One region of the Bradyrhizobium sp. LB8.2 genome, then DNA from elsewhere that is predicted to be linked to it. Evidence: riboswitches for the same ligand, from Rfam matches in the RefSeq annotation. Region 1 holds a riboswitch; the other holds the start of a gene.
The links. Region 1 has a riboswitch for S-adenosylmethionine ahead of ABIB06_RS11835 (O-succinylhomoserine sulfhydrylase). Riboswitches for the same ligand answer to the same signal wherever they lie in the genome.

Region 1 (3,407 bases):
CCAGCCCGTCGTCATCGTCGCGTTCGGCTCGTCGTCGACCGCAGGATTCGGCGCGAGCTCGCCGGAGTTCAACTATCCCAATCGCCTTGCCGCGCAGCTGCACCGGCATTATCCGACCGCCGATATCACGGTCGTCAATGCCGGCGTCGGCGGCGAGGACGCGCCCGAGATGATGAAGCGGCTCCAGAAGGCGGTGATCGACGTGCATCCGGATCTCGTGATCTGGCAGGTCGGCACCAATGCCGTGCTGCGCAATCTCGATCCCGGCGAGACCGCGAAGATGGTCGAGGACGGCATCGGCCGCATCCAGGCCGCCGGCGATGCCGACGTCGTGCTGGTCGATCCGCAATATTCGCCCGCCGTCAACCAGCGCGCGGAGAGCGCCGGCAAGATGGTGAAGCTGCTCGGCAAGGTCGCCGAGCTCCGTCACGTCGGCATCTTCCCGCGCTTCGAGGTGATGCGCGACTGGCACGAAAAGCAATCGCTTCCGGTCGAGAGTTTTGTGATCGCCGACGGCCTGCACATGAACGATTGGGGCTACGCCTGCTTCGCCCAGCTCCTCGGCGACGACATCATCCGTTCCGTCGGCCAGATCAAGCTCGGTGTGAACGTGCCGGCGGACGTGCGGACGTACCGACCGATGTAATGGTCGTCCCGGCCTAGTGCGCAATTGCGCACGGGGGCCGGGACGACCAGCACCTCACGCCTTCTCCAGCGCCGCGGTCAGATCTTCGATCAGATCATCCGGATGCTCGAGCCCCGCCGAGAAGCGGATAAAACCCTCGCTGATGCCGAGGGCGGCACGATCCTCCGGCTTCAGGCGCTGATGCGTCGTCGTGGCGGGATGCGTGACGAGGCTCTTGGCGTCGCCGAGATTGTTCGAGATCTTGGCCAGCTTGAGCTCGTTGAGCGCGCGGAACGCACCCTGCTTGCCGCCCTTGACCTCGAAGCCGACCAGCGTCGAGCCGCCGCGCATCTGCTTCTTCACCAATGCAGCCTGCGGATGATCGGCGCGGCCGGGAAACACCAGCCGCGAAATCTTCGGATGGCTCGCCAGCACGTCCGCGATGCGCGCCGCCGTCTCGGTCTGCGCGCGCACGCGCACGCCCAGCGTCTCCAGGCCCTTGAGCAGGACCCAGGCGTTGAACGGCGAGATCGACGGCCCGGTCTGGCGCATGAAATTGTGGATGTGCTCGGCGATGAACGCTTCCGAGGACAGGATGATGCCGCCGAGGCAGCGGCCCTGGCCGTCGATGTGCTTGGTCGCGGAATAGACCACGACGTCGGCGCCGAGCGCGAGCGGGCTCTGCCAGATCGGGGTGGCGAACACGTTGTCGACGATCAGCCGCGCGCCGCCGCTGTGCGCGATCTCGGCAATCCCGGGAATGTCGAGCACGTCGAGCGTCGGATTGGTCGGGCTCTCCAGGAAGAACGTCTTGGTGTTCGGCTTCACCGCGCGCTGCCACTGGTCGAGATCGAGCCCGTCGACCAGCGTCGTCTCGATGCCATAGCGCGGCAGCAAATCCTGCACGACGTAGAGACACGAGCCGAACAGCGCGCGCGAGGCCACGACGTGATCGCCGGCCTTGAGCGGCGCCAGGATCGCGGTCGTCACCGCGGCCATGCCGGTCGCGGCCGAGCGCGCCGCTTCGGCGCCTTCGAGCTCGATCATGCGGCGCTCGAACATCTGGATGGTCGGGTTGGAGTAGCGCGAATAGATGAAGCCGGGGTCCTCGCCCTTGAACCGCGCCTCGCACTCCTCGGCGCTGTTGTAGACGTAGCCTTGGGTCAGGAACAGCGACTCCGACGTCTCGCCATATTGCGAGCGCAGGGTACCGGAATGGACCAGACGGGTTTCGGGACGGTATTGTGCGGTTGGCGCCGGGGACTTCGACATAGGACCTCCTCTGCGTGACCATCGAAAATGGTCACAAAAAAACCGGCCTGGAATATCTCCACGGGCCGGGATCACAGAGGTCCCCGGCCTGTTTAGCGACTTATTTAACGTGGCTGCAAGCCGGCCGGCTCAAATCACCACGGGATAAGTCATGCTCATATTCCGCAATGCCCTTTCCGTCAAGACGTCCATCGGATAGCCGTAAAACGCTAGTATTTCCCGCATGTCGGGATGCATTTGCCCCCCTGATGAGGACCCTCGGTTGACTTTCACGGTTGCCGCCGACGCCAATGGTATCCTGCCCGACCGCATGATCGCGGCAATGGCGGAGGGCGGTCTCATCCTGCCCGCATACGACTTCGTCGAAAGCCAGATCCAGCCGGCAAGCCTCGACCTTCGCCTCGGCGACATCGCCTATCGCGTTCGCGCCAGCTTCCTGCCCGGTCCCGGCGCCACCGTCGCCGAGCGCATCGACGAGTTGAAGCTGCACGAGTTCAGCCTTGCCGACGGCGCGGTGCTGGAGACAAACTGCGTCTACATCGTGCCGCTGCTCGAAAGCCTCGCGCTGCCGCCGGAAATCGTCGCGGCCGCCAACCCGAAGAGCTCGACCGGCCGGCTCGACGTTTTCACCCGCGTGATCGCCGACGGCACCCGCCGCTTCGACATGATCGGCGCCGGCTATCACGGCCCGCTCTATGCCGAGATCAGCCCGAAGACGTTCCCGGTGCTGGTCAGCGAGGGCTCGCGCTTGTCGCAAGTACGCTTCCGCACCGGCGATGCCATCCTCAACATCGACGAGCTCGAGGCGCTGCACGCGACCGAGCGTCTCGTCGACGTCGACGATGCCGATCTCACCGGCGGCGTCGCGGTGTCTGTCGATCTCTCCGGCGAAAAGAGCGGCGGCTTTGTCGGCTACCGCGCCAAGCGCCACACCGGCGTCATCGACGTCGATCGCCGCGCCGGCTACGCGGTTGACGATTTCTGGGAGCCGATCGCGGCGCGTCCCGACGGCAATTTGATCCTCGATCCCGGCGAGTTCTACATCCTCGCGTCGAAAGAGGCCGTGCAGGTGCCGCCCGATTACGCCGCAGAGATGGTGCCGTTCGATCCGCTCGTCGGCGAGTTCCGCGTGCATTACGCCGGATTTTTCGATCCCGGCTTCGGCTATGCCGGTGCGGGCGGGCTGGGATCGCGCGCCGTGCTCGAGGTCCGCTCGCGCGAAGTGCCTTTCATCCTCGAGCACGGCCAGATCGTCGGCCGGCTCGTCTACGAGAAGATGCTGGCCCGCCCCGACGCCATGTACGGTCAGCGCATCGGCTCGAACTACCAGGCACAGGGCCTGAAGCTGAGCAAGCACTTTCGGGTGTAGTGATCATCCGGGCCACGAGGTGTTGACATGACCAATTCATCCCAACTGGACGCACATATTGTCAACGACGTCGCCGACGCGCTGATCTATTCCGATCCGTCGGGCACGATCACGCGCTGGAATCGTGCATCGACCGCGCTG
Region 2 (3,407 bases), on a different contig from region 1:
CCCTGCTCGCCGAACAGATTCCACACCCACCACGGCATCCGCAGCCGCAGCGGGCGGCCGTAGAGGTCGAGCGCCTCGGCACGTTCCATCTTGACGTCGATCGCGTCGCAGAGCTCGACGAAATCCTTGATGGTGCAGAAATGAATGTTGGCGGTGTCATACCAGCTTGCGGGCAGATTTTCCGTGCGCGGCATGTGGCCTCCAATCAGGAGCTGGAGCCGCATCTTCCAGAAGCCGAAATTCGGGAACGACACGATGGCGCGGCGGCCGATGCGCAGGAGGTTCTCCAGCACGACCTTGGGCTGCCGCGTCGCCTGCAGCGTCTGCGACAGGATCACGTAGTCGAAAGCGTCGTCGGGATAATTGATGAGGTCGGTGTCGGCATCGCCCTGCACCACCGCGAGCCCCTTGGCGACGCAGCGGTTGACGCCCTCGCGCGACAGCTCGATGCCGCGGCCGTCGATGCCGCGGGTCTCGAGCAGCTGCAGCAGGTCACCCTCGCCGCAACCGACGTCGAGCACCTTCGAGCCCGGCTTGACCATCTCCGCGACCAGCAGATGGTCGGCGCGAAACTGACCGGATTGCCCGGTGGCAAGACCACCCAGCGGCAACGCTTCCTGTACAGACATGGCTATCCGTCCCTGAGGGTGAGTCCGCGGGCCTTGCCTGCCGATTGCAGGAAGGCGCGGGAGATATCAAGGAATTCGGGCACGTCGAGCAAGAAGGCGTCGTGGCCGCGATCGGTCTCGATCTCGGCGAACGACACCCGCGCGCTCGATGCGTTCAGCGCATGTACCAGCGCGCGCGATTCCGAGGTCGGGAACAGCCAGTCGCTGGTGAAGGAAACCACGCAGAAGCGGGTCTGGATTGCCGCGAACGCCTTCGCCAGCACGCCGCCATGGTCGCCGGCGATGTCGAAATAATCCATCGCCCGCGTCAGATAAAGATAGGAATTGGCGTCGAAGCGCTCGACGAAGGACGAGCCCTGGTAACGCAGATAGGACTCGACCTGGAAGTCGGCATCGAACGAGAAGGTCGGCAGTTCGCGGTCCTGCATGCGCCTGCCGAATTTGCGATGCAGCGCGGCGTCCGAGAGATAGGTGATGTGCGCCGCCATCCGCGCCACAGCGAGGCCGCGATGCGGATGGAGGCCGTGCTCGGCATAGCCGCCACTGTGCCAATCGGGATCGGCCATCACGGCCTGCCGGCCAAGCTCGTGGAACGCGATGTTCTGCGCCGAGTGCCGCGTCGAGCAGGCAATCGCCAGCGCGGAGAACACGCGACTCGGATACGCCGCGGTCCATTGCAGCACTTGCATGCCACCCATCGAGCCGCCGACCACCGCGAACAGCGTGTCGATGCCGAGCCGGTCAATCAGCATGGCCTGCGCGCGCACCATGTCGGGGATGGTGATGACAGGAAAATCGAGGCCCCAGACCTTCCCGGCCGCGGGATTGATCGAAGCCGGACCGGTCGAGCCCATGCAACCGCCGATCACGTTGGAGCAGATGATGAAGTAGTGTTGAGGATCGATCGGTCGGCCGGGGCCGACCAAGGTGTCCCACCAGCCGGGTTTGCCGGTGACGGGATGGACGTTGGCAACATGCTGGTCGCCGGTCAGCGCATGGCAGAGCAGAACAGCGTTGGAGCGATCGGCGTTGAGCACGCCATAGGTTTGATAGGCGATCTGGAACGGGCTGAGATCGACACCGCAATCGAGCCGCAGCGGCTGCTCCGTGCCGAACTGCGCGACCTGCGAGCTCGGATGATCCACCTCGTGCGACCGCTCGTCGGCAGTGATCGCGGGACTCGGAATTGACTGGACGCCAACCATCTGACCATCGACCTTGTTTGCGATCGTAGTGGTGACCGCATTGACATCAGGCCATAAAAAACCCGGCCTGAACGATAGGTTCGGCCGGGATCGAAAGGGTCCCCGGCCTGTTTAGCGAGTTTTTTAACGTGGCTGCAAGCCGGCCGGCTCAAATGACCACGGAACGCGTAAAAGCTACCGTCTTGGACGGTTTTCGTCAAGTCGCGGCCCGGATCAACCAAATTCGCCTGTCGCGCCATCGGTGGAACGGGTCCCATTTCCCTTTGCATTTCTCTTTGCTTTCGCGGCCCTGACTGCCTAATCAGGACAGATAGCAGCGGTGTCGGCTCGACTGATCCGCATTGGAACGCCCTCAACAACGCCTGTCAGACATGTCCCAACGTCCGCCCGCGCCACCATCTCTCCAGGAATTGCGCAAGGAGATCGACGCGATCGACGAGGGCATGCACCGTCTGTTGATGCAGCGCGGCGACATCATCGATCGCCTGATCCAGGTGAAGCAGACCCAGGAGGTCGGCTCGGCGTTCCGTCCGGCGCGCGAGGCTTCCATGATGCGTGACCTCGTCCAGCGTCATCGCGGCATCCTGCCGCTCGACACGGTCGAGAGCATCTGGCGCGTCATCATCGCGACCTTCACCTATGTCCAGGCGCCGTTCTCGGTGCACGCCGACATCTCCGCAAGCGAGCCGGCCATGCGCGATTCCGCGCGATTCCATTTCGGCTTCACCGTGCCTTACGTCGCGCATTTCAGCGCGCAGGCGGCGGTCGAGGCCGTCGCGAAGTCCAAGGGCGATCTGGCACTGGTCTCGGCGACCTCGAGCCGCACGCCATGGTGGCTGTCGCTGGAAGAAGCCGGTGCGCCAAAGATCATCGCGCGGCTGCCCTTCGTCGAGCGCGCGGACCATCCGGCGGCGTTGCCCGTGTTTGCGGTCTCGCGCGTCGCCGACAGCGCCCTGGTGACGGAGGTCGAGACCTTCAGCGTGCGCGTGTCGGGGTGGAACGCCGAGGTCGCGCGCGCCCTGTCGCCGCTCGCCGAGATCGTGGCCGTGCCCGATATCGCCTTCGACGGCGCCGCGCTGCTGGTCTCGATCACCGCGACGAGCAGCCTCGACAAAATCAAGACTGCCCTGATCGAAGCGGGGGCCTCGGTGCGCTCCACGGCCCTCGTCGGCAGCCACGCAACGCGCTATACGGTGCCCCCGACCGGGTCGAAATCGTAAGTCGCGAACCGCCTAAGCCACTCCGGAGTTGAAGATGTCCCGCCCCATGCCGAATCCCGGCATTCTCGATATTGCGCCCTACACACCCGGCAAGAGTCCGGTGGCGGAGCCGGGCCGCAAGGTGTTCAAGCTCTCGGCCAACGAGACGCCGTTCGGGCCCTCGCCGAAGGCGATCGAGGCGTTCAAGAACGTTGCGGATCATCTGGAAGACTATCCGGAAGGAACCTCGCGCGTGCTGCGCGAAGCGATCGGGCGCACCTTCGGGCTCGATCCCAATCGCATCATCTGCGGCGCCGGCTCGGACGAGATCCTCAATCTGCTCGCCCACACCTATCTCAGCCAAGGCGACGAGG

Region 2: another riboswitch for S-adenosylmethionine. It lies ahead of metX (homoserine O-acetyltransferase MetX); the one in region 1 lies ahead of ABIB06_RS11835 (O-succinylhomoserine sulfhydrylase).

Annotation. Positions count from the first base shown of each region.
Region 1 covers NZ_JBEPQV010000007.1:208,208-211,614, forward strand. Annotated here, with positions in the region: gene ABIB06_RS11830 (SGNH/GDSL hydrolase family protein) at 1-646, shown strand, start outside; gene ABIB06_RS11835 (O-succinylhomoserine sulfhydrylase) at 701-1,897, opposite strand; SAM riboswitch at 1,969-2,048, opposite strand; gene ABIB06_RS11840 (2'-deoxycytidine 5'-triphosphate deaminase) at 2,121-3,266, shown strand; gene ABIB06_RS11845 (PAS domain-containing protein) at 3,294-3,407, shown strand, end outside.
Region 2 covers NZ_JBEPQV010000022.1:150-3,556, forward strand. Annotated here, with positions in the region: gene metW (methionine biosynthesis protein MetW) at 1-629, opposite strand, end outside; gene metX (homoserine O-acetyltransferase MetX) at 632-1,834, opposite strand; SAM riboswitch at 1,925-2,004, opposite strand; gene ABIB06_RS24420 (chorismate mutase) at 2,206-3,054, shown strand; gene hisC (histidinol-phosphate transaminase) at 3,089-3,407, shown strand, end outside.